One region of the Paenibacillus sp. 2TAB19 genome, then DNA from elsewhere that is predicted to be linked to it. Evidence: predicted binding sites of a transcription regulator. Region 1 holds the regulator's gene; the other holds the start of a gene.

Evidence for each region. The regulator LexA, encoded in region 1, represses DNA repair genes until DNA is damaged. The targets are predictions, from matches to a motif close to CGAACATATGTTCG.
Region 2: the regulator LexA is predicted to act here: its motif matches at 12,961-12,974, upstream of AB4Z33_RS20150 (DNA polymerase IV).

What each region holds. Positions count from the first base shown of each region.
Region 1 is NZ_JBFRGE010000016.1:84,941-101,090, forward strand. It holds gene AB4Z33_RS09880 (TIGR01457 family HAD-type hydrolase) at 1-765, opposite strand, end outside; gene AB4Z33_RS09885 (ribonuclease H-like domain-containing protein) at 817-2,163, opposite strand; gene AB4Z33_RS09890 (DEAD/DEAH box helicase) at 2,160-4,445, opposite strand; gene AB4Z33_RS09895 (autorepressor SdpR family transcription factor) at 4,646-4,924, shown strand; gene AB4Z33_RS09900 (SdpI family protein) at 4,930-5,568, shown strand; gene rnz (ribonuclease Z) at 5,658-6,596, opposite strand; gene metH (methionine synthase) at 6,712-10,176, opposite strand; gene AB4Z33_RS09915 (1,2-dihydroxy-3-keto-5-methylthiopentene dioxygenase) at 10,293-10,841, shown strand; gene AB4Z33_RS09920 (HAD family hydrolase) at 10,920-11,708, opposite strand; gene AB4Z33_RS09925 (hypothetical protein) at 11,733-12,239, opposite strand; gene AB4Z33_RS09930 (aldo/keto reductase) at 12,300-13,289, opposite strand; gene AB4Z33_RS09935 (DUF896 domain-containing protein) at 13,379-13,570, opposite strand; gene AB4Z33_RS09940 (LysM peptidoglycan-binding domain-containing protein) at 13,748-14,035, opposite strand; gene lexA (transcriptional repressor LexA) at 14,282-14,902, shown strand; partial or broken gene glnA (type I glutamate--ammonia ligase) at 15,462-16,150, opposite strand, start outside.
Region 2 is NZ_JBFRGE010000047.1:26,846-42,995, forward strand. It holds gene pknB (Stk1 family PASTA domain-containing Ser/Thr kinase) at 1-687, shown strand, start outside; gene rsgA (ribosome small subunit-dependent GTPase A) at 632-1,618, shown strand; gene rpe (ribulose-phosphate 3-epimerase) at 1,625-2,269, shown strand; gene AB4Z33_RS20095 (hypothetical protein) at 2,281-2,556, shown strand; gene spoVM (stage V sporulation protein SpoVM) at 2,678-2,758, shown strand; gene rpmB (50S ribosomal protein L28) at 2,857-3,045, opposite strand; gene AB4Z33_RS20110 (Asp23/Gls24 family envelope stress response protein) at 3,315-3,674, shown strand; gene AB4Z33_RS20115 (DAK2 domain-containing protein) at 3,731-5,473, shown strand; gene AB4Z33_RS20120 (DegV family protein) at 5,509-6,366, shown strand; gene recG (ATP-dependent DNA helicase RecG) at 6,371-8,446, shown strand; gene AB4Z33_RS20130 (stage VI sporulation protein F) at 8,512-8,799, shown strand; gene AB4Z33_RS20135 (SOS response-associated peptidase) at 9,034-9,732, opposite strand; gene AB4Z33_RS20140 (DUF2515 domain-containing protein) at 9,898-11,226, shown strand; gene AB4Z33_RS20145 (YolD-like family protein) at 11,223-11,549, opposite strand; gene AB4Z33_RS20150 (DNA polymerase IV) at 11,546-12,811, opposite strand; gene AB4Z33_RS20155 (spore germination protein) at 13,101-14,648, shown strand; gene AB4Z33_RS20160 (Ger(x)C family spore germination protein) at 14,667-15,887, shown strand; gene AB4Z33_RS20165 (GerAB/ArcD/ProY family transporter) at 15,904-16,150, shown strand, end outside.

The DNA.
Region 1 (16,150 bases):
TTCGCAAATGACGTCCGGCTTGCAGCCGGCTTTCTCTGCATAATAGTCGTAATTATCACGATTGGTTAAGCCTGTCAGGACGAGGATCGTACCGCAGTCCGAAGCATGGCCGGCTGCAATATCGGTAGCGATATTATCGCCGATTACCCATGTTTCCTCTGCCGATTGCCCTAATCGGTTCAACGAATAGTTCATTAAAATAGGCGATGGCTTTCCTATTATGACAGGTTGCTTGCCCCCAGCGGCGGCGAGCATGGCGCCAATCGAGCCTGCTCCCGGCTGCAACCCGTTCTCAGTAGGCAGCAGCAAATCGGGATTCGTCATAATAGATGTCGCGCCTTCCAAAATATAACGTACAGCCATTGCCAATCGAGTATAATTGAATGCCCGATCAATCCCTTGCAGCACATAATCCGGTTTGTCCTCGGTTATCGTGAGTCCAGCCTCGCTGACAGCCTCGCGAAGCCCTTTCTCTCCAATGACAAATACGGAGGCGCCGGGCGACTGCTCAGCAATATACGATGCAGCAGCTTGAGCGGAGGTGCATACATCATCCGCTTCTGCCAATATACCCATCGATCGCAGCCTATCGGCTACTTCCTCTGGCGTCGCGGACGAATTGTTCGTCACATACTTGTAAGCAAGGCCGCTGTCTCTCAATTCGGATATGAGCTTGTCAGCATGTTCAATCCGCTTCGAACCGTGATAGATTGTACCGTCCAGATCAATTAGTAGACCGCTCATCGTTCGCTGTTTGGTTGTCATTGCGGTATACCTCCTTAAGTCCTAAGAAAAAAATTGCATGTTATGCAACGGCTATTTGAGATAACCATAGCGTTCAGCCTTACCCGTCAGCCTTGATATCCGTTTGCGAAGCGCTTCCAGCTCCGCAGACTTCTTCTTATCCCTTCGCTGCAGCGGCTGGCTTCCCATATGCTCGAGCGCTTCCCGCGCATATTGCAACGCTGTTTGAAAGTCTTTCTGCTTATGCTCATAATACATGGCCAGTTCCGTGCAAGCTTCAATTGAGTAAATGCCGTATGCAAGCGATGAATGAATAATGACCTTCTGCCACAATAACACAGCGCGCCCCCAATTTCCAGCCTTCTTATCACGCGCGGCTAGCATAAGAAGCGCCGATGGCGCTGCGATTTCGGAGCGGACAACCTGCTCGAACAAGATGTCTGGCAGCTTATAGCTCCCCATTCTCTCGAGCCATAATCCTGTGCGTACCATTTCCTCCGGCTGATCGGGACGCAGGAACGTCGCAGCCTCCATATCGTCAAGCAAATGGCCGAATCGAATCGCTAAGCTCACAAGCGACAGCATATCGATCTCATTATGGCGGAATACGCCTTCCAGCGTATCGGGATCTCCCGTTGCAAGAAACTCGAAATAAAGCTGCGGAGCAAGAGAACCCGGCACATCATCTAGACGAGTAATGCCTAGCCGTTCCTCTTCGACATGGCTTAGCTTGCAAGACGCAAGCGTATTTCTCCATATCGACCTAGCCGGATGCAAAAAATCGAGATGCAACGGCTGCCACATCCCCCGATGAAATCCGTTCAAAATAAATCGATTTTGCATGACGGGCCAATCGAAGGTTTTGCCGTTATAGGTAGCCAAAAACGTATAATCGTTCAGCTTCTCTGCTAAATAAGCAAGCATGGCCCGTTCCTCAGCAGGATGCCTGATAACCGCTTGCTCTACAATGATCGAGTCTTCTCCTTGATACGCAAGTCCCACCATGAACGGAACATTGCCTGTTCCGACGCCAAGACCCGTCGTCTCCAGGTCAAGAAACATAATTTGATTCGCTTCCGCAGTCTTGTCATCGCCGGGATGAAAGGCCTTCAGCTTGCCGGCAACGAGTCCAAGCTCCGATAACGTATGTGTTCCGTGCTGATAATCAAGCGGATATACGATCTTGCGCAGCAGAAATTGTCCCGTCTCATTCGACTGCAGCTGTACGCCAAGCTTCTTCCACTTAGGCGACAGTACTTCTTCTGCCTCATCTATATGCTCTTCAGCTTCAACCATAGCTTCTGCTTCTGATACAGCTTCATTCTCGACTCGCTCGTTAACGATCTCCTCGAACATCTTCGTATCCTCGCTTGCGCTATTGCCGCGCAGCCGGTTCATCCGATCCCGAAGGCCGCTCATGGCGTACCTCCGGCTTCATTAAGAAGATCAAGCGCCTGCTGTTTGCCGAGCAGCCCTACCTCTTCAATCGGTCCTACACATGCCGGACAGCCGCTCAAGCAGGAACACGATTGAATCACTGACTTCGCCTGCTCGATCAGCGCGTCATGCACCTCGTACAATCGCTCGCTGAGGCCAATCCCGCCAGGGTACCGGTCGTAAAAGTATATCGTTGGCCGCTGCGTATGGACGGCTTTCACCTGCGGCACGACGCGAATATCGAACGGATCGCACATTAAGTAAAGCGGCGCGATATGCACGAGCACGTTCGCGATGCCGAGCAGCGCATATTGCATTTCGTTCTTGCTTTTGCGAGCCGCCGCCTCCTCGCTGAACGAGAACCAATAGCCGCTCGTATGAAGCTCCTCCTCCGGCAGATGAATCGGGCCTGAGCCGATGTTCTCATGCGTGCGAAGCTTAATCTTCTTGAAAATCGTAGCTTTCGCATTGACGGTCACCTCGCCGTACTGCCGGACGAGCTCGCCTACTTCACGTTCCTTATCGACATGGAGCACCTTAAGCTCCACAGCTAAGTTTGCATCGGTATAGTAGTCGACGTTAACCTCGCGAACATAAGCTTTTTTCTCCGGATAATCCAGCTTCTCGACTTGATATTGTACACCTTCATGAATATAAATCGCTTCCTCATGAATAAGCGTAGGAGCGCTGAACCGATCAACCTCGCCTAACACGCGGCTGCCGTTCGATATATCGATAATGACAAAATTCTCTTGCGCCGCCGAACGAAGCGAAATGTTATGAGCGGGAAACGACTGCTCCATCCAGTACCAGCGTCCGCCGGCCTTATGCAGCACCTTCTCCTCTACGAGAAATTCCATCATATCCTCAAGCGACTCGGAGCCAAACCTCTCCCCCGCCTCGAAAGGAAGCTCATATGCCGCGCATTTCACATGATCGATCAATATAAGTAAATTATCAGGATGAATGAGCGCTCGTTCAGGCGGCCGGTTGAAGAAGAAGTCCGGATTCTGAATCATGTATTGATCGAGCGGATTGCTGCTTGCGACCATGAATGTAACCGAGCTCTCTTGTCTTCTTCCTGCGCGTCCAGATTGCTGCCATGTGCTTGCGACCGTACCCGGATAACCGTTCAGCACGCATGCTTGAAGCTGACCGATGTCGATACCAAGCTCCAGCGCATTCGTGCTGACAACACCCCGAATTTCTCCTGTTCGCAATCCATGCTCGATCTCGCGCCGCAGCTTCGGCAAATAACCGCCCCGATAGCCCCGTATGGTCTTCGCTTCCAGCTTGTCTTTAATGATATCCTGCAAGTACGTGAGCAGCAGCTCTACCCTGACACGGCTGCGCGCGAAGACGATCGTCTGAACGCCTTGCTTCAATAACATGCCGGCCAGCTTCTGTGTCTCTAGCACACTGCTTCGACGGATGCCCAATTGCTTGTTGACGACTGGCGGATTATAAAAAACAAAATGTTTCTCGCCCATCGGAGCGCCGTTATTATCGATTAACGCAACGCTTTCTCCGATCAGCCTTTCCGCGTGATCACGCGGATTGTCGATCGTCGCTGAGGCGCAAATGAATTGCGGATTAGACCCGTAAAATTTGCTGATGCGCTTCAATCTGCGAATGACGTTAGCTACATGGCTGCCGAATACGCCGCGATAAGCATGTACCTCGTCAATGACAATGAACTTCAAATTCTCGAACAGCTTCACCCATTTCGTATGGTGCGGCAGAATCGCTGAATGAAGCATATCGGGGTTCGTTACTACAATATGCCCTGCATTACGAATTGCGGTTCTTACCGTCGGCGGGGTATCGCCGTCGTACGTATGCGTCTTAATATCAACTTCCATCAGATCTGCCAGCTTCTGCAGCTCCGTCACCTGGTCTTGAGCCAGTGCTTTCGTCGGGAACAAATATAGTGCCCTTCCCTCATCGTTGCCCAGTAATGATTGAAGGACAGGCAAGTTGTAGCACAGCGTCTTGCCCGACGCTGTCGGTGTGACCGTGACGACATGTCTGCCTTCGCTGACAGCCTGGAACGATCCCGCTTGATGCGTATATATTTCATTTATTCCCCTCGCTTGCAAAGCACCCTTGAGCGCAGGATGCAGACGATCCGGGAGAGGTACTGTTCGTGCTTGTTTCGGTTCAATGGTGCGCCAATGCGTCACATTGCCCATAATCTCGTCGTTTTGTCGTATATGCTGAAGCCATTCCTCAAGGCTTGATGCTCTGCCTGTCCAACGGTTCATGACCGTTCACTCCTCGTTAACCCCATGTTGCTTATTATTTTACAGAATACATGTTCGTGCTGCAATTTTATTTTTTGACAAATGGAACTTGAATCCGCTTGATCTTAGCCGTGTCATCTGCTATCATTCGATTAAACATTTAGATAATCATCTAAATATATACACCTATCATTTGTTTTCTTAAAGAGAAGAGGAAAGCGATGTCCATCAATCATGCATTCAAAGCTTTATCCGACCCCACTCGCCGCAAAATATTGGATCTGCTCCGCGAACGCGATATGACCGCAGGCGAGATTGCCGACCACTTCCAAATGACGAAGCCCAGCATCTCGCATCATCTAAGCTTGCTGAAGCAAGCGGAACTAGTATGGGATGAACGACAGGGGCAACATATTTATTATTCGCTGAATACGACCGTTTTCCATGAGTTAATGAAATGGATCGTTTCGTTTCAATCATCCAAACCAGAAGGGAAGTAATGCTGATGAACACCAAACGCTTTACGTGGTTAATTATTATCATCGCCCTCGTTGCAAGTGCCGTCGTCTATAGAGATATGCCAGATCAAATGCCGATCCACTGGAATGCCAAACATGAAATCGACAATTACGCCCATAAAGCAATTGCCCTATTTCTACTGCCTGCCGTTATGGTGCTCGTGAACGCATTCCAATCCATCTTGCCAAACATCGATCCGAGAAGGCGTAATTATGCGCAATTTGAATCAAGCCTCAATCTCATTCGTTTAATTATGACGATCGGATTATTGACGATTCATGGCTATACCATAGCTATTGGATATGGCTATAGTTTCAGCATCGCGTATGTCATTCTCCCGTTTCTAGGCATTCTCTTAATGGTCATAGGCAACTATATGCCAAGATTCCAATACAACAGCTATGTCGGCATTAAGACTACGCACACACTCGCGAATGAGGAAGTATGGCGCAAGACGCATCAATCAGGGGCTAAAATATTCGTCATAGCAGGCCTTACCATTTTGGCTTCTATGATGATTCCGACTCCGTTACAAAGCTATACCATTGCAGCGATCATTTTAGCAATGGTCGTCGTCACATATAGTCTCGGCTTCTATTATTCCCGAAGTTCGCTTAAGCAGTGAGTTCCCAACTATGCGCAACATACAAAAGACATACAGGCGAGCTGCCTATATGTCTTTTCTCACGGGATGCCATCACCTGCGGTCTGCGGCTATACCCGTCTCTTAATCTCTATGCACTTAAGATCAGTAGCTGCAACAATTTCCCCATCAAACAACCGCTTAGCTTCTTCTTCCAGCTTCGACAAATCTTCATTGTGATAGCGGCCGCTGAAATGAGTCATGACCAGCATGCTAGCTCCTGCCTCGGTAGCCGTACTTGCAGCCTCAATCGTCGTGCTATGGCCGAATAAATGAGCCTTTTCCTCGAGCCCTTCGGAGAAAGTAGCCTCGTGAACGAGAAGATCAGCGCCCATTGCCAGCTCGAGAGCATTCGGAGATGGCGTCGTGTCACCAAGTATAGTTACAATTCTACCGGGTAAAGCAGGCGCCGTAACTTCCTTCGCGTAAATAGTCGTTCCATCTTGCAGCGTAATATCATGCCCTTGCTTAAGCAATCCATATTGCGGACCGGCTGCAACGCCTAGCCGCACAAGCTTATCAACGAGCAGCTTCCCAGGCTGATCGTGCTCGACAACGCGATAGCCAAAGCATGGAACACGATGAATCAACGTAGATGCCACAACAGTGAATCGTTCATCTTCATAGACAAGCTGGCCGTCCTCTTCATCCAGCTCTATAAATTGCAGATCGTAGTCGAGTGTCGTTCCGCTAATCTCGAACACCGTCTCGATGTAACGTCTTAACCCGCGAGGCCCAATCAAACGAAGCGGAGTGATTCCTCCATCAAACGAGCGTGTGCTTATCAAGCCTGGCAATCCATAAATATGATCGCCATGAAGATGAGTTACGAAGATGGTAGTCAGCTTGCTTAATTTAAGCGGCGTCTTCATTAATTGATGCTGTGTAGCCTCGCCTGCATCGAACAGCCACCAATCACAGCACGGCTCAGGCAACTGCAGCGCTATCGAGCTAACATTACGATGCTTGTTAGGACGGCCTGCGCCAGTCCCAAGAAACCATATGTGCACTGCCAATTCACCTCGCTGCATAGCTTATGTATATTCGTTAATGCCTATGAATGAAGCCCGACAGATCGGTTATCGAACCGTTGCAGGGCTTCATTGCTGCTTATAAAGTTATCGTTTATACTTTCTCGACATTGAAGTATTGCGCCTCTGGATGCGCGAATACCATTGCAGATACCGATGCTTCAGGCTCCATCATGAAACCTTCCGTTAGCTGTACACCGATGTCCTCAGGCTTCATAAGATCAAATAATGGCTCTTGATCCTCCAAATTCGGACAAGCCGGATAACCGAACGATACCCGGATACCTTGATAGCGTGCGCCGTGGCGCTGCTTCATCGTCATCTCTGCAGGATCCGGATAGCCGCAAATGTCACGCATCATATGATGGACGCGTTCAGCCATTCCTTCCGCTACTTCAAGCGCTACGGATTGCAACGCATGGGAACGCAAGTAGTCGCCGTTATCCTTCCACTCATTCGCAAGATCTCGTATGCCTTCGCCAGCCGTAACGACGAGGAAGCCTACATAATCCATTACGCCGCTCTCAACCGACTTCAAGTAATCAGACAAGCAAAGGAACGGTTCAACCTGCTGACGCGGGAATGTGAAACGCTTAATCTCTTGCGTCTGATCCTCGGGATTATAAATAATAATATCGTTGCCCGACGATTGCGCTGGGAAGAAGCGGTACATGCCATGCGTGCGAATGATTCCTTCAGCGCTGCCTCGGCGTAAAATCTCGTCAACAGTAGCCTTCAGCTGTACAGCCTTCTCATTTCCTTCGGCAAGCAGATTGTCGACATTGCCTTTCAATCCAAGGTGATGGCCGAGCAGCATCTGCATGTTCACGTACGGAATAACATGCGGAATTGGCACATCACGCAATACATGACGTTCAAGATCAGGCGGAGCAAATACAGGAGCATCCGGCGATATTTTGGAACGAACCGCACGCGTAAGCTCAGGCATCTTTTTCTTCTCTTCTTCTACTTCGCCGCCCGAAGCTTTATATGCAGCCATCTCCTCTTCCATACGCGTACGATGCGTAGGGTCCATGAGCTTGTTCGCAATATCGAGCCCGTCCATTGCATCCTTCGCATAGAGAACAAGTCCGTCATACTCAGGACCGATTCTTGTTTTCGTAAATTTACGCGTGAGCGCGGCGCCGCCGACCAGAATCGGAGCATCGATGCCCGCATTGCGCAAATCTTGCGCTGTAATGACCATTTGCTGAGCCGACTTTACGAGCAGACCGGATAAGCCGATAGCATCGACCTTCTCATTGCGGTAAGCTTCGATAAGCTGTTCCGGCGGTACTTTAATGCCGAGATTTATAATTTTGTAGCCGTTATTCGATAAAATAATTTCAACCAGGTTTTTACCGATATCATGAACATCGCCCTTAACCGTTGCAAGAATGATCTTGCCTTTCACGGACGATTCGTTTTTCTCCATGAATTGCTCTAGGAAACTGACGGACGCCTTCATGACTTCAGCGCTTTGGAGCACCTCGGCCACAATGAGCTCATTGTTGTTGAAGAGACGGCCAACTTCCTCCATCCCTCTCATGAGAGGTCCATTGATAACGTCCATTGCCGAATATTTCTGCAGTGCTAATTCTAGGTCAGGAATTAAACCTTCCTTCGTCCCTTCAATTACGTATGAGCCAAGACGCTCTTCGAGGGAAAGATTCGATATTTTCTCCTTCTTCTCGACCTTCTTGTCACGGAAAGCAGCTACGAACGAAGCTAACGTCTCATCATTCGTATTATAGATCAGCTCTTCGGCTAAGCGGCGCTCTTCATCAGGAATAGAAGCGTAACGCTCCAGCTTCTCCGTATTCACGATGGCATAGTCAAGACCTGCCTTCGTCGCATGATACAAGTAAACCGAATTAAGTACTTCACGACCTGCATCCGGCAAGCCGAATGAGATGTTGCTTAGTCCCAGGATCGTTTTCGTACGAGGATACTTTTCTTTGATCAGCCGAATGCCTTCGAGCGTCTCAACAGCAGAGCCGATATATTGCGGGTCACCAGAGCCAACCGGGAACATGTTCGGGTCAAAAATAATATCAGCAGGGTTCATGCCGTATTTATTAACGAGCAAATCATACGAACGATCCGCCACTTCGAGCTTCGCTTCACGCGAAACAGCTTGTCCTCTTTCATCGATAAGAATCATGACGACAGCAGCGCCGTATCGGTGAATTAGCGGCAATATTTTCTCGAATTTGGACTCGCCGTCCTCTAAGTTAATCGAGTTGATAATGGCTTTGCCTTGCGAATATTTCAAGCCGAGCTCAATAATATGGTCATAGGTGGAATCGAGCATTAGCGGCGCTTTAATTTTCTTGACGACCTGCGGCAAAAACTGATGTACGGCATAAGCCTCATCAATATCCGTGTCCTGCAAGTTGATATCAATAACATGCGCTCCGCCCTTTACTTGCGCTCTTGCAATTTCGGAAGCTTCATCGAACTTCTCTTCTTTAAGAAGCCGTTTGAACTTGCGGGAACCGGAAATATTCGTACGCTCGCCGATCATAATCGGACGGTTATCCGCTTCGATAAACACGGTGTCGATACCCGATACCGCATCCGGGTGCTCGCCCATCTTCGTGCGCGGCGTATAGTTTGCCATTGTCTCCGTCAAAGCTCGAATATGCGCAGGCGTCGTGCCGCAGCAGCCGCCAGCAATATTAAGCCAGCCTTGTTCTGCAAATGCCGACATCTTCTTGGCAAGCGATTCCGGCGATTCATGATAATGGCCGTTCTCATCCGGTAATCCAGCGTTCGGATAACAGCTAATTGAAGCATTCGCGATTTCACTCAGCGTTCGGAGATGGTCACGCATAAATTCAGGTCCTGTCGCACAGTTTAAGCCAATCGAGATTGGCTTCAAGTGCTCCAAGGAAATATAGAACGACTCAATCGTTTGACCCGCGAGTGTGGTTCCCATTGGTTCGATCGTACCCGAGATCATAATTGGCAGCTCAACGCCAAGCGTATCAAACGCGTTACGTATGCCGATGCTTCCAGCCTTAACGTTAAGCGTATCCTGTGATGTCTCTAGAAGCAGAGCATCAACCTGTCCTTCGATAAGAGCTACCGCTTGCTCGTAATAGCTCTCTACCAGTTCATCGAACGTAACGCCGCCCGTAACGGAAAGCGTCTTCGTCGTTGGTCCGAGCGCTCCTGCAACATAACGCGGCTTGTCGGGCGTACTATACTTGTCTGCCGCATCGCGTGCCAGCTTAGCCGCAGCGAGGTTGATTTCTCTAGCTTTCTCCGGTATATCGTAATCGGCAAGCACGACGCTAGTCGCGCCGAACGTATTCGTCTCCAGAATGTCAGCTCCAGCCTCGAGGTATTGCTCGTGAATCAACTGAATCACGTCCGGACGAGTTAGAACGAGCATTTCGTTACAGCCATCTAGCTCTGGACCGCCAAAATCATTTTCATTCAGGTCTGCTTGTTGAATCATTGTACCCATAGCGCCATCCAAAATAAGTATGCGCTCTTGCAGCATTTGTTGTATGGTTGGTTTAGACAATTCGTACACCCTTCCCAAAATCATTAACAATTAGTTTATCAGAATCGCTTAGGACTGAAAAGCAAATCCATCGACATCCGTCATCATTTGTTTTATAATTATTATATCATTTAATTTCTATTGGAAAAGAGGGAATGATCATGGCTGAAATTAGAATTCGCAATACCGAACAACGTATCTCCGGCGAAGAAAACGTCCGTGCATTTCTAGAGCAACAGGAAGTTCTATATGAACATTGGAATACAAGCAAGCTTGCTCCCGAGCTGCAAGAAAAGTTCATTCTTTCTGATGAAGAGAAGCAGCAAGTGCTTGCTACTTATGCTGATGAAATTAAAGATCTCGCTGAACGCCGCGGGTACAAAACTTGGGACATCATTACATTGTCCGAAGCAACGCCTAATCTGGATGAGCTTCTGAAGAAATTCGAGAACGTCCATACACATACCGAAGATGAAGTTCGCGCGATTACAGCTGGTAAGGGCATATTCATCATCAAAGGCACTGACGATGTTGGTTACTTTGATGTTGAGCTTGAAGCAGGCGATGTCATTTCCGTACCGGAATACAAGCCGCATTTCTTCACGCTAATGGATAACCGTCAAATCGTGGCTGTTCGTTTGTTCATCGAAACAGAAGGCTGGATCGCTCATCCATTCGCTGATCCGGTATTCGAATCGGACAAAGCGTAACGGATCGAATTCAATAATGCAAGCCCCTCATGCTGCAGCTTTGCCGTAGCCGAGGGGCTTATTTTATTGCTTATTCTTTTATTGCTCGAGTATTTGCAGCAGCTCTTCCAGATGCTTAATTTCACAAGTAGGAATAATATCGTCATTACGTACCATATCGTGGCGATTAATCCATACGGATGTCATGCCAATCGTATTTGCTCCAAGAATATCGGTCGTAAGCTTGTCACCAACCATAATACCATGCTCCGGCTCGATGCCAAGACGCTCAAGGGCATGCTTGAAGATCGATGCGGCCGGCTTGCCTTCACCGAACTCGCCCGAAATAATAATATGATCAAAATAGGGAACGAGCTGAGGAACGCCTGCCAGCTTCTCGCGTTGCAAATCCGGCGAGCCGTTCGTTAGCAGCAGCAACTTATATTTCCCTTTTAGCGAGTCCAGCACGCGGAAAGTCTCATCATAAACGATCGGACGCGACCGACGTTCAGCCGGGAACTTCTCAGCTAGCTCAGCGCCAAGCTTCGGATCATCTATACCAAGCGCTAGCAGCCCCTTCGTCCATGCTTCTCTGCGATAGCCTGGCGCAAGACTTTCCAGCTTGCGGAATTCCTCTTGCTCTCCCTCACGGAAGTTCGCCCACAAGCCTTCGAAAGGATTGATGCCAATCATCTTCGTGAATGGGTACGTCTCATACGATTCGTACAGCGCCCGTGCTTCGCGGCGAACCGATTCTTCAAGTGCGTTAACGTCTACACCCGTTAGGTCAGCAGCTGCCTGGCAGGTTGCTTCGAATGCTTCTTTCACACTGCGGTCATCCCACAGCAAAGTGTCGTCTAAGTCAAATAATACAGCTTGCTTTGCCATAATAATCATTACTCTCCCATGCCTTTATTTTTGCTGAAATGAAATACCGTTCGCTTGCGCGAACAATTTAAGCTTCTCATTAATTTCATCCGTAGGGTAACGGTTAATCAAGCGCGAGAACACCCAATTACCGCCTTTTTGCGGCTCAATGACAACGTAACCAGGCTGCGTGCTGATGCCTTTAATGGAAGAAGCCGTCAGACGCTTGTCCCCCATCATTCTACGCGTCTGTACATAGTCCTTACCGATTTGGATATAAGGACGTCTTAAGAAGAATAGACCTGCTAAAACGACATAACATGCAATGGTTACATAAAACATCGTATCGATCTGATAGTCCTTCTGGCTCTGGATCAGAATAACGTACAATCCGATGAACAGGAGCAGTAGAATCGGCGCAATATAATTGCGGCCGACGATTTTTACCGCTTTCTCGCCGTTTAGTACGATAGAACCTTCACCATGTTTTTTGCGTTGTTTGTTAACTTGACTCATGTTTTTGCGCACCTTGCGCTCCCAAGAACGTGACAAGCTTATTCCTCCTACTTCGGCCTACATCCGCAAGCCTGTCTATTATGCGAACAATCTCAATTATCCTAGTGAACGCTGGAACTTCGTAATGAACCGGTTCGGATAATCATCAGGCAATGCGCTTATTTCGTTCAACTTGTCCCAAATATCGACAGGCATCTCCCAGTCCGCCGCGCCCATATTTTCCTCGAATTGCTCTAAGGAACGAGCGCCGAATATTGGAGAAGTAATACCTTCCTTCTGCAGCAGCCAGCGTAATGACACCTCGGCTGGCGCTTTGTCCAATAGCTTCGCTGCCTCAACCACGGCATCTAGAATAGCAAAGTTATGGTCCGATGCACGGTTCACCCATGCGCTTTCGCCAACCTTCGAGGTCAGACGACCCTCCGTCGGTATGTCGCGATTGTATCGTCCTGTCAGGAAACCGCCACCGAGAGGCGCCCAAGGGATGATCGCTACCTTCTCTTCTAGACATAACGATAACATTTCCCTATCCATCTGCCTGCTTACAAGACTGTACTGAGGCTGAATAGAGACGAAGCGTACGTATCGATTCACATCGCTAAGAGCAAGCGACTTCATCAATTGCCAAGCAAAAAAATTAGAACAGCCTATGTATCGTACTTTGCCCGACGTAACAAGATCGTCAAGCGCCCGAAGCGTCTCTTCAATTGGCGTAGCCTGATCCCACACATGGACCTGATAAAGATCAATGTAATCGGTCTGAAGACGCTTCAAGCTCGCCTCTATGCCGTCCATAATATGTTTGCGGGATAGTCCTACCCCATTAATGTCGCCAGAAGTCGCCATTCTTACTTTCGTTGCAAGTACCGTCTCCGAACGTTTGCCGCGTATTGCCTTACCCACAATCTCTTCCGATCGACCACTAACATATACATCAGCCGTGTCGATAAAATTTCCGCCTTTGTCATAGAAACGGCCGATCATTTCAATCGAATCCTGTTCGCTTGTCGTGTTACCGAACGTCATCGTTCCTAGACATAATTCAGAGACGGCAAGCCCGCTTCTGCCAAGCAACCGATACTTCATAGATGAATTCCCCCATTGCTTCAGAAATGGTTCTCGTACACAAGACTTTATGGAAGAAAGGCCAAGCGGAACTCGGCCATAACAGACGCTTAATGCTTAACGTTATCCTGGTCCTCGTCCTCAACATACTTAATCGTATCGAGCTGCTGTCTGAAGTTGCTCTTAAAGTTGTTCAAATACTGCCTTCGAAGCTCATCACGCTCGGACGTTTCCTCGTCGGTCAAGCCTACCGTTTTATTTTTCCGAGAAAGCTCGTTGATCCGAGCTATTAACTTATCCATATCCATATTGAACGTTAAACTCCCCTCATGCTGTAAATGTTCTATCCTTTACTTTGACATTTTCAAAGCGTAATTGTCAAGGCGGCACTTACATTATGTCCGCAAAAAGATAAGCTGAAATAACGAAAAAAAGCATCAAACCGTCTCCGGTTCAGATGCTCTCTGCGTACAAGTTCATTATATAGAAGGAATAACAAGCTTCTGCCCCGGATACAGGTCCGTCGACTCTAATCCGTTACGCTCCTTAATCAAATAGATGACGTAGCGAATATCTTCCTTCTCACTGGCAAAACGATTAGCGATCCCCCACAATGTATCGCCTGTAAATACGGTCACAAGTTCCTCGTTGACCGCAGCAACAGCGTTCTTGCTGCCAGATGCCTTCGTACCGATCAATAGAAAGCTCGTAAACAAAAGTACGAACAGCATTGCGCATACGATCAGCTTAAGTGCATGACGTCTCACTGCAACCGTATATCGTTTATATATAGGACTAACCTTCATTTCTGGTTGCGTATGTATTGTTCTGTAAAAACTTGGACTCATCATCATCTCTCAGCACCCCAAACGTTTGTTCTGTTCTGAGAATAACACGAACAAACGTTTGTAGTCAACACAAAAATACGAACCTTTGTGCTTAAGAACTTATGTTTGTGCGAACCCGGGTTCTGTGCTATACTTTTGTACAAACATACTAATGGAGTGATCGCAGTGTCGAAGATTTCCAGCCGACAACAATCTATTCTTGATTTCATTAAGAATGAGGTCCGGGAGAAAGGCTACCCGCCTTCCGTCAGGGAAATCGGCGAAGCCGTCGGATTATTATCCAGCTCGACTGTACACGGTCACCTCGACCGTTTAGAGAAGAAGGGCCTTATCCGCCGCGACCCTACCAAACCTCGCGCTATTGAAATTTTGGATACGGAAGGCGTGGACGGTATTATCCCGCTTGCCGTCGCTAAAGTGCCAATCGTCGGTAAAGTAACAGCAGGCGTGCCGATTACAGCTACTGAGAATATTGAGGACTACTTCCCTCTTCCATCACATTTTGTTGGCGACAGCAGCGTCTTCATCCTGAACGTTGAGGGAGAGAGCATGATCGAAGCCGGCATTCACGACGGAGACTACGTCATCGTTCGCCAGCAGCGTACTGCCAACAATGGCGATATCGTCGTAGCCATGAACGAGGATGATGAAGCTACCGTTAAGACGTTCTACAAGGAGAAGAACTACATACGTCTCCAACCGGAGAATTCCTCCATGCAGCCTATTCTACTCCAGAACGTGACGATCCTCGGTAAAGTCATTGGATTGTTCAGAGATATTCACTAATCATTGAGCTACGAACAAGAAGAGGAAGAACGATAGCCTAGCGCATCGTTCCTCCTCTTCTTTATATTGATTTACTGATATTAGAAAGTTGCATTTCAACCCACAGAAGTCCTCCCCCCGTCCATCTGACTGCATAAGTTCCTATCAAAGACTACTATTGTCTCATTATTAGTCTTTTGACTGTAAGAAAGCGGCAGTCGATTAATTGTGACTAACTAATAGTTATACGATTTATCGTATAACCAACCTTACAGAGAGGCCAAATCAAGGGTTTTGATCGAAAAATCGTACAAAATCATCGGCTGCGTGGATGAATTAACCACTTTTGTATGATAAATCGTATAAGTATTTTCAGTTTACGTCTTGTTTTACTAACGTTGTGTGAAAAATCATATAAATTGAAATCATATCTAAATTGGTAAACAGTTAATCGACAGTCTCAGAAATCCAATTAATAATTCTAAATTCATCTTTATAAAGATCCAAAATATTTACAGAAAAACCCGCTAAGATTTCTGCATTCGCAGAAGCCTTAGCGGGTTATAGTTGATCCTATTGATTAGTAAAGCGTCAAGTACTGATCGCGTTCCCATTGGTGAACTTGCGTGCGGTACATGTCCCACTCGATTTCTTTGAGCTCGTAGAAGTGAGCAAGCGCGTGCTCGCCTAGCGCGTCGCATACGACATCGCTGCGAAGCATTTCGTCAAGCGCTTCCTTCAGATCGCCTGGCAAGCTCGGTATACCCGCGTCCAGACGCTCTTCCTCTGTCATAATGTAGATGTTACGGTCTGTCGGAGGAGGAAGCTCCGTTCTGTTGTTAATACCGTCAAGGCCCGCTTTCAGCATTACCGCAAGTACGAGGTAAGGGTTAGCCGCAGGATCTGGGTTACGTACTTCAACGCGTGTGCTGAGACCGCGCGAAGCCGGAATACGGATCATTGGCGAACGGTTGCTCGCCGACCATGCTACGTATACTGGAGCTTCATAGCCCGGTACGAGACGTTTGTAAGAGTTAACTGTTGGGTTCGTAATCGCAGCCATTGCTCGCGCATGCTGCAGGACGCCTGCCATATAATAACGAGCAGTTGCGCTTAGACCAAGCTTGTCCTTCTCATCATAAAATACGTTCGTATTCCCTTGGAACAACGATTGGTGACAGTGCATGCCGGAACCGTTAACGCCGAACAGCGGTTTTGGCATAAAGGATGCATGAAGACCATGCTCGCGTGCAATCGTCTTAACGACGA
Region 2 (16,150 bases), on a different contig from region 1:
CTGAAGCAAACACCGGAAGCCGGCACGGACTTCGATCCGGAGCAAGTGGAGATCACGTTCATGGTCAGCAAAGGCAAGGAGGAGGTTTCGATGCCGAATCTTATCGATCGATCGCTAGATGAAGCGAAGGACCTGTTGAAAGCGAGCGAGCTCGTTCTAAACAATGATGACATCCTCTATGAGCCGAGCTATCTGCATCAGAAAGGCTATGTCATTAGCCAAGGGCCATATCAGCCGAATGAGAAGGTTGGCAAAGGTGAAAAAATTACGATTACCGTAAGCTCCGGATCGCCGGCTGATGCGAAGGAGCATAAGTTCAATTTCATTATCTCGCCTGCTGAAGCGGGCAAGACGAGCCAAATACGAATCATGTATTCCGACGCGCGCGGCGAGGATTTGGAATGGGACAAACCGCGGCAAATTGACAGCACGCGGACATTCGCGGTAACGGTTGTCGTCGCGCCGGATACCGAAGCGAGAGTAACGATCATCCGCGATAATCAATTCGTCGAGACGATGACGATTACGTATGATGAAGTTGCGGGAGGGTCAACCTCATCGAACGTGACGATTCCGGGCAACGAGGCGCCTCCATCCGAGGAGCCGACCCAAGCGGAGGTAGGCGAAGGCAATGAGCAGCCAAAGCAAGAAGAACAACAACAGCAAGAGCAGCAAGACCAACAATAACAATAGTAATGGCACAGATAAGCTGAGAGGCACGATCGTCAAAGCGCTTAGCGGATACTATTATGTTCGCGCGGAGGGTGTCTCCACCGATACAGCGCCGGTCCAATGCCGTGCGCGCGGCATATTCAAGAAGCGGGGAATATCCCCGCTTGTTGGAGACGAGGTGCTTTACAGCATGACGGATAACGGCGAAGGAACGGTTGAGGAAGTGATGCCTCGCAGCACGGAGCTCATTAGGCCCCCGGTAGCTAATATCGATCTTGCCATTCTCGTGTTCTCAGTGACGGAGCCGGCGCTTAACTTGCAACTTCTGGATAAATTTCTAGTCCATATCGAGCATGCAGGCATCGAGCCCGTTCTATGCTTAAGCAAGCAAGATCTTGAAAATGACGGTATGGAGACGGAGGAGGCGCAGCTTGCGGCCTCCTCCGTTAACCGTATTTACCGTTCTATCGGTTATGAGGTGTTTGGTACAAGCTCGCGCAAGGGCGAAGGCATCGAAGCGCTGCATGAACGTCTTAAAGGCCACTTGGCCGTCTTCGCAGGTCAATCAGGCGTCGGGAAGTCGTCGTTGCTGAACGCAATCGTACCTGGGCTTACGCTCGAGACAAATGAGATCAGCAACAGACTTGGCCGCGGCAAGCATACGACACGTCATGTTGAGCTGATCGCGATTGGCGGAGGTTATGTCGCGGATACGCCGGGCTTCAGCCAGCTTGACTTTGCTGAGCTGGGTATTGAGGATTTAAGCTACTGTTTCGTAGAGATGCGTCATCTTGCTTCCGACTGCAAGTTCCGCGGCTGCACGCATCTGCATGAGCCGGGCTGTGCGGTGCTTGCCGCGGTGGATAAAGGCGAGATCGAGCGGAGCAGATATGACAACTATGTATTGTTCATGAATGAAATGAACGACAAGAAACGGAGGTACTAACCTATTATGACTATTATTGCGCCTTCTATATTGTCGGCCAACTTCGCCAAGCTTGGCGATGAGATTAAGGATGCGGAGAGAGCAGGGGCGGATTGGATTCACGTGGACGTCATGGACGGACATTTCGTTCCGAACCTAACCTTTGGCCCGCCGGTTATTGCCGCGGTTCGCAGCGCAACGAAGCTGCCTTTCGACGTTCATCTCATGATTGAGCGTCCTGAGCTGTCGTTATCCGATTATATTGCCGCAGGTGCGGATCGAATTACCGTACATGCGGAAGCGTGCGTTCATCTTCACCGTACGGTTCACTTTATTAAAGAAAAAGGATTGCCGGTTGGCGTTGCCCTTAATCCGGCTACGCCGGTGTCCGTACTTACGCCGATTCTACAGGATCTCGATCTGGTGCTGATTATGACAGTGAATCCGGGCTTTGGCGGTCAATCGTTCATTCCGTATTCGCTCGTCAAGCTGCGCCAGCTGCGAGCCGCTCTGAATGAGCGCGGTTTGGACGGGGTGCATGTTCAAGTTGACGGGGGCGTTAATCGCGAGACGGCTCCGCTTATCCGTGAAGCAGGCGCCAACGTGCTTGTGGCGGGTAATGCGGTGTTCGCCGAGAACGATCGCGCTGCGGCGATTGCGGCTCTTAGATAGGGGATGTAACGATGAGCGATAGATTCAAGTCGATTGTATGGATGATTCTTTATTCGTTCGCGGCTGGGGCACTGCTGGCTGCTTTCAGTTTTACACCCGGATTTATGAAATACTTGTTCTCGCTCTTGGCCTTATATATCGGCATCCGCTTCTTTCGCAAGTACGATAGCATCGGCCTGCGAATCGCTTTCTTCGTTGTTGCGATCCTTTTTTATCTCGTTGTCGCGATCATCGTCTCAATCGTTACGTATATGCGCGATAATCCGGATTTGATAAACAACGTATAACAGCCCTTTCAGAGCACGCTCACGATGGAATAGGACAGACCAGGGACGCATAGGATGGTTACATAAGCGTATGTTCTGGTCACGGTACAATTCGATGAGCGTGTCTGAGGAGGGATGAGGCATGAAATTTTACACGATCAAACTGCCGAAATTTTTGGGCGGTTTCGTAAAGGCGATATTGAATACCTTCCAAAAAAGCTGATAGTGTTCCTGGCTGCCGCCTTACGACCGCGATCGCGTAAAGGGATAACAAAAAGCACCTGAGGTCTCAGGTGCTTTTATCTATGGCCAAAGCCATGATTATACGCGTGTAACTTTGCCGGATTTCAGTGCGCGAGCACTAACATAAACACGTTTCGGTTTACCATCAACAAGGATGCGAACCTTTTGAACGTTTACGCCCCAAGTACGACGCGTTTTGTTGTTGGCGTGGGATACGTTGTTCCCTTTGCCCGGTGCTTTACCTGTAAGAAAACATTTGCGGGACATGACTACACCTCCTTCAAGATTTGCGTATGCAAAAACTTAAGTTCGTTAGCGGATATTCATTAGAACGCATTTGAACACACTTGAACATCGTATCATAAACTAAGTTTCTGTTCAACCCAATTCTAAAGGATCCAGCGTGTAAAATATAATGAATAATTAAGCATTTTGCTTGATTATGACCGTATTTGGCGTGTACACTTCTATAAAGACGCTGTTTATAGTACAATGATACATAGTCCATAATACTTACAGTAAGGGAGTGTAGTTCTATGCCTCTGCAGCTTAGCACCGAGCTTGGTTCCATTCACGTTACAGATCACTGCATTGCCGTTATTGCTGGCTCCGCAGCTTTGGATTGTTATGGACTTGTCGGAATGGCTTCGAGAAAGCAACTGAAGGACGGTATCGCCGAGCTATTGGGAAGAGACAATTATACGCGCGGGGTAGAAGTGCGGCGGGAGCAAGAGAAGCTGCATATCGATCTTCATATTGTCGTGAGCTACGGCACGAAGATTTCCGAAGTTGCCCATAATATTCAATCAAAAGTGAAATATGTACTTAACAATGTATTCGATCTACAAGTGGAACAAGTCCATATATTTGTTCAAGACGTGAGGGTATCCATGTAGCGGAAGGGGAATTTTCTTTGAGTAAGCGCTTTATTAACGGATCTGATTTTGCCGCAATGGCACTGCTAGGTGCAGAATATTTACAGCGTAACGCCGAACATGTTAACGCTTTGAATGTGTTTCCTGTGCCGGATGGCGATACGGGAACCAACATGAATTTAACGATGACCTCCGGTATTCGCGAGCTGCGCAGTAAACCGTCCGCAGGGGTGGGCAAAGCGGCAGAAGCTCTTTCGAAAGGGCTGCTCATGGGCGCGCGCGGCAATTCCGGCGTTATTCTATCGCAGCTGTTCCGCGGCTTCTCGAAGTCGCTGAGCGGGGTGGAAGAAGCGGGAGTGCTCCAGCTTGCGAACGCGCTTCAGCACGGTGTAGACATGGCCTATAAGGCGGTTGTTAAGCCGGTCGAAGGAACAATACTTACGGTTGCCAGAGAAGCAGCCAAACATGCGGTTCAGTATGCGCGCAGAACGAATGATGTTGCCGATCTGATGCGTGAAGTGCACGCGAAGGCGCATGAAGCGTTGCAGCGCACGCCTGATCTGCTGCCTGTCCTGAAGCAGGTCGGCGTAGTCGATTCCGGCGGGCAAGGGCTCGTATTTATTTATGAAGGCTTCGTGCATAGCTTGAACGCTGGTTCTGGAAACGCAGAGCAAGAAGGCTACACATTGCCTTCTGAAGCCGCGCCTCCTGAGGAAGTGGCCGTTCCCGGCTCAGCGCCAAGCATTCGCAAGCAGGAGCCAAGCTCTGCGCAAGCGAGACTGTCGACGGAAGCCATTGAGTTTTTATACGACATGGAATTTTTTATCAATCGCAAGCTGATCGGCAATAAAGCGGCGTTTTTTGATGAATCCGCTTACAAACGTGCGCTCGAGAAGGACGGAGACTCCATTCTCGTCATTACGGACGACGACATTATCAAAGTGCATGTTCATTCGCGCAAGCCTGGCGATGTGCTTAACTTATCTCTGCCTTACGGCGAGTTGACCGATATTCATATCTTAAACATGAGAGAGCAGCACCGCGAGCTGCTGGAGCAGGAGCATGAAACATCCAATTATGCGACTGCAAGCTTAGCTGCAGCGGAATTGCTGGCGGGGCAAGTGCCGGATGCGGCGGTAGCGCCTGGACAAGTATACGAACGCGCTCCTTACGGCATCATCGCAGTAGCTCTTGGCGACGGCATTGCCGACATTTTCCTCGAAAATGATGTGGATACCGTATTGTCCGGCGGACAAACGATGAATCCGAGCACGGAAGATTTCGTGAAGGCAATCGAGGCGCTCTCCGCTGAGCATATTTATTTGCTTCCGAATAACGGCAATATCATTCTTGCCGCTGAACAAGCTGCCGAGCTTAGCGAACGCAGTGTGACGGTTATTGCTACACGTACGATTCCTCAGGGGCTGGCGGCTGTGCTTGCCTTCAAAGAGGATGAATCGATGGAGCGCAATACGGACTGGATGCGGAATGCGGCTGAACAGGTCGTTTCCGGCCAAGTAACGAAGGCCGTTCGGGATACGACGATCGAAGGGGTCTCGATTCGCGAAGGCGAATATATCGGCATTAAGGAGAAGACGATTGTTGTTTCTGATCCGGCTGTGCTGGGCGCGTGCCAGTCGCTGCTAGCCAGCATGCTGGCGGACGGCGGCGATCTCGTAACCGTGCTTACAGGCGAGGATGCCGACCCGAGCGTAACCGCGGCATTGTGCGAATGGATTGCCGAGCAGTACCCAGAGCTTGAGACCGAGGTGCAAGAAGGCGGTCAGCCTCTTTACCCTTATTTGTTCGCCGTTGAATAATTGGCAATCGTTATTATGTCCGGGAGGGGATTCCTATGGGGAAGGTTCGAATTGTAACGGATAGTACCGCTGATATTCCGCTCGAGGTAAGAGAGAAGCTGGGTATTTCGATGGTGCCGCTCAAGGTTCTGTTCGGGGAAGAAACGTATTTGGACGGCGTGACGATCCAGAACGAGGAGTTCTACGCGAAGCTGACCTCATCGTCCGTTCTGCCGACGACCTCGCAGCCGTCGCCGAACGAGTTCTCCGAGATGTACGAGCAATTGCTCGCCGAGGATCCGGAAGGGCCGATTATTTCGTTGCACTTATCGGCAGCGCTGAGCGGAACGTATCAATCGGCGGTTATTGCGCAGTCGATGCTGGAGGACGCCGGCGATATTACGATCATTGATTCCAAGTCGGCTTCGTACGGCTTCGGCATGCGTGCTATTCGGGCGGCCGAGATGGCGCTGGCCGGTGAATCGAAGGATGTCATCCTGGCCGAGCTGCAGCGTCTCGAAGGCGAGATGCAAATTTATTTTTTGGTGGATTCGCTTGAATATTTGCAGAAGGGCGGACGGATCGGCAAAGCTTCGGCACTTATAGGTTCGATTCTTAATATTAAGCCGATTCTGTCGCTGGACCCGGACGGAACGGTCTATCCTGTCGATAAGGTGCGCGGAACGAAAAAAGCGATGGCGCGCGTGCTTGAGATGCTGAAGCAGCGCTTCGACGCGCAGGAGCCTGTGTCGATGACGATTGCGTGGTCTTCAGGTCATGATACAGCTATGGAGCTGTGTGAATACTTGAAGGGCCATTTCAATATTCAGCATATAGGCTTCACGACAATCGGAGCGGTTATCGGAACGCATACGGGACCGGGGTTATCGGCCGTATTTATGTACAAGGTGTGAGTGAATGATGATTAGCTTAGATCAAGTTTCCGTTAAACAAATTAAAGGCGTGAGCGCTCCTAAGGAACAGGAGCTTCACGCCTTTGGCATTCAAACCGTCGCCGATCTGCTCGACTATTTTCCATATCGGTACGAGGACTATCGCATTCGTAATTTGGCAGATGCCAAGGATGGCGAGAAAGTGACTGTGCTTGGCCATATCCGCGGTAATCCGCTGCTTCAACGATACGGAAAAGGGAAGTCGCGGCTGACTTGCAAGATTGAGATTGACGGATGGCTTGTGACGGCCGTCTGGTTCAATCGGCATTACTTGCAGGAGCAGCTTACGCTTGGGCGTGAAGTGATGCTGACGGGCAAATGGGAGCAGCATCGGCTGCAGATGACGGTATCCGATTCGGAGTTTCAGGATGGCGGCAGCACGGCTACAGGAGGCAAGGCGGCTAAGAGCGGTACGCTTCAGCCCGTCTATTCTGTAGGCGGCAGCATTACGCAGCCGTGGATGCGAAAGACGATTCGCCAAGCGCTGACGCAATACGAGACGATGATCGAGGAAGTGCTGCCGCATGAGCTGGTGCAGCGTCATCAGCTTATGGCTAGGCGCGACGCTGTGCGCCATATTCATCTGCCGGAGGACGCGAAGGAAGGACAAGCTGCCAGGCGGCGCCTTGTGTACGAGGAGCTGTTCCTGTTCCAGCTCAAGCTGCAAGCTTATCGCGCGCTGAATCGCAAACGCGGCGACGGCTTGGCGATGCGTGTGGAGAGCGAATGGATACGGCAGTTCGCGGCAACGCTGCCATTCGAGCTCACCGATGCGCAGAAGAAGGTCGTCAACGAAATATTGATGGATATGCGCCGTCCATCGAGCATGAACCGGCTGCTGCAGGGCGATGTCGGCTCGGGCAAAACGGTCGTTGCTGCTATCGCGCTGTATGGAGCGGTCAAGACCGGTCATCAAGGCGCGCTCATGGTGCCGACGGAAATATTGGCCGATCAGCATATGCGCTCCCTGCAGAAGCTGTTCAGCGGGATGGGGATCGAGGTCGGCTTGCTGACGGGAAGCTTGACGGAGCGGAAGCGCCGCGATGTGCTTGCCGGCTTGCAGATGGGGATGATCGATATCGCGGTTGGCACGCATGCGCTTATTCAAGACGACGTATTCTTCCGCAGTCTTGGACTTGTCGTGACCGACGAGCAGCACCGGTTCGGCGTTAATCAGCGCAGCGTGCTGCGGCGCAAGGGGATGAATCCGGACGTGCTGACGATGACGGCTACGCCGATTCCGCGAACGCTTGCCATTACGGCGTTCGGGGATATGGACGTGTCAACGCTTCGCGATCGCCCTCATGGGCGCAAGCCGATCAAGACGTATTGGGTGAAGCACAGCATGATGGACCGCGTTCTGGAATTCATTCGCAAGGAAGTGGATCAAGGGCGCCAAGCGTACATTATTTGTCCGCTTATCGAGGAGTCGGAGAAGCTTGACGTGCAGAACGCGATCGATCTGCATATCCAAATGCAGCAAGCGTTCCCGCAGTATAAGGTTGCGCTTCTTCACGGGCGGCTGACGGCAGCCGATAAGGATGCCGTCATGAGCGCCTTCGGTGCGAACGAGACGCAGGTGCTCGTCGCGACGACCGTCGTCGAGGTTGGCGTCGACGTGCCGAATTCGACGTTAATGGTCATTATGGATGCGGAGCGCTTCGGCCTGTCGCAGCTCCATCAGCTTCGCGGACGCGTTGGACGCGGCGAGCATCAGTCGCATTGCATTCTCGTGTCCGATCCGAAGTCGGAGACCGGACGCGAGCGGATGAAGGTCATGACGGATACCGATGACGGCTTCGAAGTATCGCGGCGAGACCTGGAGCTTCGCGGACCAGGCGACTTCTTCGGAACAAAGCAGAGCGGGCTCCCCGAGTTCAAGCTGGCCGATATGGTGGCTGATTACGAGACGCTGGAAGAGGCGCGCGATGACGCGGGCGAGATCACGGGACAAGACGATTTTTGGACCAATACATCCTATGCAAGGTTGCGCGCGCTGCTGCAGAAGGATCAAATTTTTCAAGGGGAGCAATTGGACTAGGCAATAATTCCTTAATTCCGGCATATAGTTAACCGTTAACACTGTCGGTTGGAGGTGTCTAGACTGTGAGTTACCAAAAGTACGGCATTAAGCCGCAGTTGGTCGAGCGCGTCAAATATAAGTTGAAAAATCCGGTCACGAAGGACCGGATTCGAGAGCTGCTGGGCAACGTAACGAAATATGATTTGCAGGAACGTCCGAAGGTGCGCAGGCTGGTGAAGGCTGCTGCCGTTATTTTGCAGGAGCCGCTCACCGATGTGCAGGAGGATCAAATCGTCGCTTTCGTTCTGGGACAAAAGATTGATCCGAACAATACGTTTCATTTGCTCAAGCTTTGGGGCATGTTTCGCTGACCTATCCGGTCGGCGATTTTTTTTTGTTGTGGGGCAAGCTTAGCTTGCATTAAATTGCATTGCAGTGCCGTTGGTGCCGTTGCGGACTCATGAGTCCCCTATAGGAGGGGCTGGAGTCCATTAGGGACATCGGTGTTCGCATGATCCGTCAAATGATGCGAAACCCATTATTAAGGCCTCAGGTGTCCTCAGCTCCACCTTACTATGAACTAGATGATGCGTGTACGCCCGAGCTTAGAACAGCCGCAACTGCTCGTCCACCATCATTTGCTCAATTAATTCGGGGGAGTCGTTGCGCACGTTGCCTACAGCGGAAGAGACGGCGTAAGCGACCATGTCGCGCTCGTCATATGGGCGCAAGAGCGGCAGAATGGCTTCTACGTCCTGCGTCTTGCGATCAAGCCATAACGCTTCATTCTCTGGCTTTAAAATGACCGGCATTCGATCGTGAATAGGAGCCATTAACGGATTGGGTTCTGTCGTAAGGATGGTACAGCTGTTTATTTTGGCACCATCGGGAGAGATCCAAGTTTCGTAGAGACCCGCCATGCTGAATATCTCACGGCTCTTCAACGTAATCCGCATCGGCTGCTTGCCGCCGCCGCTTAGCTTCTTCCACTCATAGAATCCGTCCGCGGGAATGAGGCAGCGCTTGCTGCGAAGCGGCTTCTTGAACGCTGCCTTCGCGGCTGCCGTCTCTGCTCGCGCGTTAATCATCATGAAGCCGACCTTCGGATCATCGGCCCATGGCGGAACGAGACCCCACTTCAGCTCGCCGAGCCGATTGGCGCTCCCATCGTTAATGACTGCGAGCACTTGCTGGCTCGGGGCTACGTTATATTTTGGACGATGGAACGGAATGCCTGTCTCGTCTACCATATACCGCACCATTAGCTCTTCTATCGTTATTGTGAGCGTATATCTTCCGCACATCGCTTCCAACCTCCGTCTGCTGCTGCTCGCTTAAGGCAGAGCGTAAATTTGGCTCTATTATACTATGACTTCCCCTGTATGCCCAACTTGCACGCCCGCTTCCGTATGGCAGCCTGCGACTTGGAGGATACTGGTCTTATAAGGTGATGATCGGGAGGGGCGTGTATGGACAAACAGGGAAGTTTCCGAGGGCGAAGGCAGCAGCGGGGAAGCGGCGAATCGTTTCTCGGTCGGCTGCTTGCGCTTCCGCGCGCTGCTGTCGCTTATGCTGTCGGGAAGTGGAAAGCAATGAGCGTATCGGAGCAGATGATCGCGGAAGCATCTCCGCTCCTGCTGTCGCCAGCTGCGATATCCCGGCTGACGGCTGCGTGGAGAAGGCTGGAGGAGGAGGCGGAGACGTCGCCCCTTCATGCTTCCGAATCGTGGACGGATGAGGAACTGGCACTCATCTCACAGATTCGCACGGAGACGGACAAGTGCAATCGGAATAACGTAACGCGGACCGAGGCGTACCGGACCGTCTATTTTCGCACGCCAGTGCTTCATTGGGCGCTGCTTGCGCATCTCGTCTCGCGCAACGGCGGCTGGAATATGACGGATCTGCAAGGGGAGTGGCTGCCCTATTTGCTTCGGGACGATCAGCGGGAGGAGCTGTTCTCTTTCCTGGAACGCGCGAATGCGCTTATTTTCCAAGATGCCTACCCGCAGTTGCTGCTCTACGAGCGCAGCCTGAGGGAAGGGAGAAGCCTATTCCATCTGTTGCCGGCGTTTGACGTTTCGGTGTTCATGGCGCCTGTATGGCGGCAGTTCTGGAAGGAACGGGATCCGGTTCCCTTGACGGTGGCGCTTATCGTTAACGAGCAGCATTACATCGAACAGCGCGTTATACAGAACGAGCATTTCAAAGAAAAGGTGCTGCAAACGCTGTTCTTCGGTCTGCAGTCCGTGCTGCAGTTGAACGGCGTCGTCTTTCCTTACGGCAGCGGCGGCAAATCAGCTGCCGACGGGGATTGCAGCACGGAGGCAGGCACGCAGCTGGCGGGTATCATTATCGAGCGATTCGAGAATGTAGAGGAGCGGGTTGAATTCGGCAAGCAGCTCTATGCGATGCTGTTCGGCATCGCTCCTGTTCTCCACGGCGCGCGCTGCTTCGCTGCCGCCGTGAAGCATACAGGCTCGCGGGCCGACTTCGCGCCCCAGCTCTATGCCCGCATCCGGCAGTTGCCGCCGCAGCGCGTCTATAAGGAGCGGCTTATCGGCGGCGCGTTGAAGCCGGGCGCGAAGCCGCTGTATAGCCCGGAGCTGCCGTCAGCTTGGGGGGATCGCCCTGTCGCTCCTGCCGAGAAGGGAGATTGGTTTCATTCGGCAGATCAAGTGCTGCCTTACTTCCGCAAGTTGCCGCTGCCGCCGGTGTTCGAGCTGACGAACGAATACGGACTCATCCTGAATAAGCTTGAGCTTGCCGTACTTGCGGCGCAGCGGCAGAAGCTTTAGTCGCTGCTCGCGACGCCTTCAATATCCCGGACCGCGAACCACTCGCCGTCGATCATGAACCGGCCCTTCTGTGAATCGACCCGATCAACGATGCCGATAATCGTGAGCTCCTCCAGCGGGTGGAACATCCGCAGCGTGATCGGCAGCCGCAGCTGCAGCGATTCGGCGACGGCGCGGGAGACAGCTTCCCATTCCTGCTCATCGAGCGAGGCGCGCGTGCGCCGCTTCAACGCTTCGTTGTTCCGGACAATCTCGGCTTTGTGCTCAGGCAGCATCATGCGGCTCGATTCCCACAGTCCGTTTCCCTCAAGCTTCTTTCTCATTTGTAATGGCCTCCAATTTTGGCGGAGCGGTCTCGCGCTTGGCCGCTCGGTGTGTGCGATACGGCGCGTATAATGCTGGCGTCGCCGTATTTTTGCTTAATAGCGTCGGTCGTCTTCTCCAGCGCGATCAACTTCTCCCGGTGCAGATCGAACAAAGAGAGCTGGTATTCGTCATCCGCCGAAAATTGCGAGAGGCTGACGCCGACCTTCCGGACAGGCAGGCCGTCCCAATGCTTCTGCAGCAGCGTCACGGCGGATCGATATACTTGGTTCGTAATATTGGTCGGGTCCTCCATCTTCATCTGCCGGTTGAAGCCGCTCGGACGGTCGTAGTCGGCGCCCATGCATCCGACGGAAACGACATGTCCCATGTAGCCCTTGCTGCGGCAGCGCTGGCATACAAGCTCGACGAGCTCCAGCAGCACGACCTTAATCTCCGCCAGGCTGCCGTAATCGCGAGGCAGCGTCATCATATGGCCGACGGTCGTAGGCGCGACCTGATGCGTGCCGGGCGTTACGGGGCTGTCGTCGATGCCGCTGGCAATGCGCCAATACAGCTCGGCGTTGATGTCCGAGTTTTTGCCGAATTTGCGGCGCATCATCGCTTTCAGCTTATCCAGCGGCGTTCGCGCGATATGGCCGATGGTCGGCATACCCATCGCATTGAAGTGGGCGTTCATCCGGTTGCCGACCATGAACATCTTGCCTACCGGCAATGTCCATAGCGTCTCTTCCAGCAAATCCTTGGTTAGCGTGTAGATGCCGGATTCGTTCTTCTTGGCATAATTGTCGCAGGCGGTCTTCGCCAAAATTTTGTTCTCGGCGATGCCGAAGCGGGTGTAGATGCCGGTCTCGGCCAGTACGCGCGCCTGTATGAGCTCGGCGAGCTTCTCCGGCGGGCCGTACAGCTGCAGCGATCCCGTCACGTCGAGAAACTGCTCATCGATTGAGTACGGCTCGACCAAATCGGTGAAGCTTTCGTAAATTTGCGTAATTCTCATCGACGTATCAATGTAAAGCTTCATGCGGGGCTTTACGATGACGAGATTCGGGCATTTGGCGAGCGAGTCGCCTAGCCGCTCGGCGGTTGTGACGCCGAATTGTTTCGCCAGGGGGCAGGCGGCGAGAATAATGCCGGATCGGCGCTCGGGATCGCCGGCGACGACGAGCGGGAGATCCTTGTATTCGGGATGCTCCGCCTTCTCGACGGAGGCGTAGAACGACTGGCAGTCCGCCAGCATGACAACTCTTTGACGGGGCATCGTGTTCCTCCTATACTGTGCAGAACGTTTGTTTAAATATAAGAAAGCATAAAATGGGATGCTTATACTGTGCTTATATTTCTCCGGAATGAAACGCGCCTCGCCGCCAAAGTACGGCGTTAGCCGTTTCACCTTGCCTTATTATATACAGAACATACGTTCTTATGCTATAGGCTCCGCTATGGTTATTATTTACAATCATAAGGAGACGGGATGATCTTACATATATTCAACCAGTTTGCGCCAAAATAGAGGCAACATGGAAACGGAAAGGTGTCCGAATGCCGCTATGAAAAAAAATGCCCAGAAGGCGCGAACGCCGCTTAGTCCGTCGCTTCAGGCTAATGCAGATGCGATCCGAAGCCGCTTCGGCGGCAGCTTCGATCTGGTCGTTCGTATGTTCCGCAGCGATGCGACCCCCAGCCGGGAGCTTGCGCTTATCTATATCGACGGCATCGTCGACGCAGAGACCGTGAACGTTAGCATTATGGAGCCGCTGATGTCGATGCAGCTTCCGCAGCATGCGCATACGAAGGAAACTAAGCTGCTGGAGGCTTTGCGCGATTGCATTGTATCCGTTGGCTCCGTAGGAGAAATGTTCACGCTGGAGGAGGCGCTGCAGGCGGTGTCTGACGGCTTATGCCTGATCGTAGCTGAAGGCTGCACGTCGGTGCTGACGGCCAGCGTTACAGGCGGCGAGCAGCGGTCCGTAACGATTCCGCAGACGCAGACGGTCATACGCGGTCCGCAGTATGGTTTTGTCGAAAATATCCGGACCAATATTAGTCTTGTTAGGCGTATTATCCGCTCAAGCGATCTTCATGTGCAGATGCATAAGATCGGCCGCCAAACGCATACCGACGTCGCGGTGCTTTATTTGAACGGCGTCGTCGACGAAGGCGTGCTTAAGGAAGTGTATCGCAGGCTTGGCGATATCGATATTGACGGCGTGCTGGAGAGCGGCTATATCGAAGAATTTATTCAAGACGAGACATTCACGCTGTTCCCGACCATTCTGAACACCGAACGTCCCGATACGGTAGCCTCGATCCTGCTGGAAGGACGAGTGGCGATTATGGTGGATGGCACGCCGATTGCTCTGATGGCGCCGATAACGTTCTTCAGCTTCTTCCAATCGCCGGAAGATTATTATCAGCGGTTCGATATAGCAACGCTTGTGCGGGTGATCCGATATGTGGCGTTCATTGTATCGATCTTGCTGCCGGCCTTATATATTGCCGTTACGACCTTTCATCAGGAAATGCTGCCGACGACGCTGCTTATTAGCATAGCGGCTCAGCGAGAGGGCGTCCCTTTTCCAGGACTCGTAGAGGCGCTGCTGATGGAGATGACGTTCGAGGTGCTGCGCGAAGCGGGGCTGCGGATGCCGCGGGCCATCGGACCTGCCATATCGATTGTAGGAGCCCTCGTGCTTGGGCAATCGGCCGTGCAGGCCGGCATTGTATCGGCGGTGATGGTAATCGTCGTCTCGTTCACGGCGATCTCGAACTTCGTCATGCCAGAGTTCAATATGGGCGCGGCATCGCGCATTATCCGGTTTATCTTCATGGTGATGGCGGGCATGTTCGGCTTCTTCGGCATCTTCATCTCCGTGCTGCTTATGCTCGTTCATCTCGTGTCGCTGCGCTCGTTCGGCGTGCCCTATATGTCGCCGATGGCGCCGGGGTCGGCAAGCCAGTCCGTATTTCGTGACGTATTCATCCGCCTGCCATGGTGGGCCATGGTATTTCGCCCATTCGATCTTAAGCTGCGCAATCCGCGACGGCTGCCTAATCGCCGGAAGCCGCCGGCACAGAGGCATTCAGACAATCCATAACGGAAGGAGGGGGGGCGTGTGATCGGAAGGAGGCTGCTATCCGGACTGCTGGCGCTGCTCATTTGCTTGCCGCTGGCGGGCTGCTGGGGCAAGGTTGAGTTAAGCGATATCGCGATCGTATCGGCAACGGGCATCGATTGGAAGGATGGGCAGTGGCAGTTGTCCTATCAGGTCGTCATTCCGCAAGCAATTTCCGGCCAAAGCGCTGCGGCGGGCACGAACGCGGCGGTTAATGTGTTCTCCACCAAAGGGGACAACTTTCGGATTGCGATCAGCAAGGCGAGCCTGGAGACGCCGAGACGGCTTTTTTTCGCTCACAACCAAGTCGTTATTATTGGACAGGATGCAGCGCGCAAAGGCATATCCGCGCTTGCGGAAGCCTATCTCCGAAATCCCGATTCGCGCGAGACGGTCAGCGTATTTCTGACGAAGGGCAACGCGCGCCGCGTACTGGAGCAGCTCATTCCATTGGAGAAAATACCTGGGGCCGCCATTCAGCAGATGATCTTCAATGAGCAGTTGAACGGCTCGACCTTCCAGGAAACGACGATGCATAAGGTGCTTAAGGATTTGCTTGGCGGGGCACAGGTTGTTGGCATACCGAGTCTGGCGATCTCCGGAACGGGAGAAAGTCTAGACCAGGTAGACAAGCTTAGCCGAACGAATACGTCCTCCAAGGTGAGGCTGATGGATCTGGGCATCGTCTCCGGCGATAAGCTCGTAGGCTGGATTACGAAGGAAGAAAGCTCAGGTCTGATGTGGATCAAAAATCAGATCAAGAAGACGACGGTAGCGTTCGGCTGTCCGGATGACGGAAAGGAGGGCAAAGTCTCCTCCATTCGTATTACGAAGGCGAAAACGAAGCTTCGCCCGCAACGTTCCGGCAGCAAGTGGACGATGCATATTGAGACAAAAGCGGAAGGCACGCTGCTCGAGTACAACTGCAGCGGCGACATGAATAAGCCGAAAGAAGTAGACCAGACCGCGCAAGTGATAGCCGAGACAATCAAAGCGACGATGGAAAACGGTTGGAAAGCTGTTTTGGGATATAAGGCGGATGTGGTTGGTTTCGGTAATATCATTCATCAGAGGCATCCGGACGCTTGGAAGCAGATGAAGGGGGATTGGCCTGACTTATTTGCAGAGATGGAAGTGAAGATTGACGTAAAGGTGAAAGTGAATTCAGCGGGCATGAGCGGCGGCGGATTTAAGAAACTGCAGGAGAAGGCGCGTTCATAGACGGAAAGGAGATGCCATGCAGCAGATCGGCAAACAACAGTTGTATATTCTGATTATTGTTTTCTTAATCGGCAGCACGCCGCTGTTCGAGCTCGGCATCAAAGCGAAGCCCGATTCATGGCTTGCGATGACGATGGCTGCGGTCATCGGATTGCTGTTGACCGTTGTTTATGTGACGGTGCAGAAGCGCGCGCCCGAAGCGGGACTCGGCGAGCTGATCTTGATGCATTTTGGCAAATGGCTCGGCGGAGCGGTTGGACTTG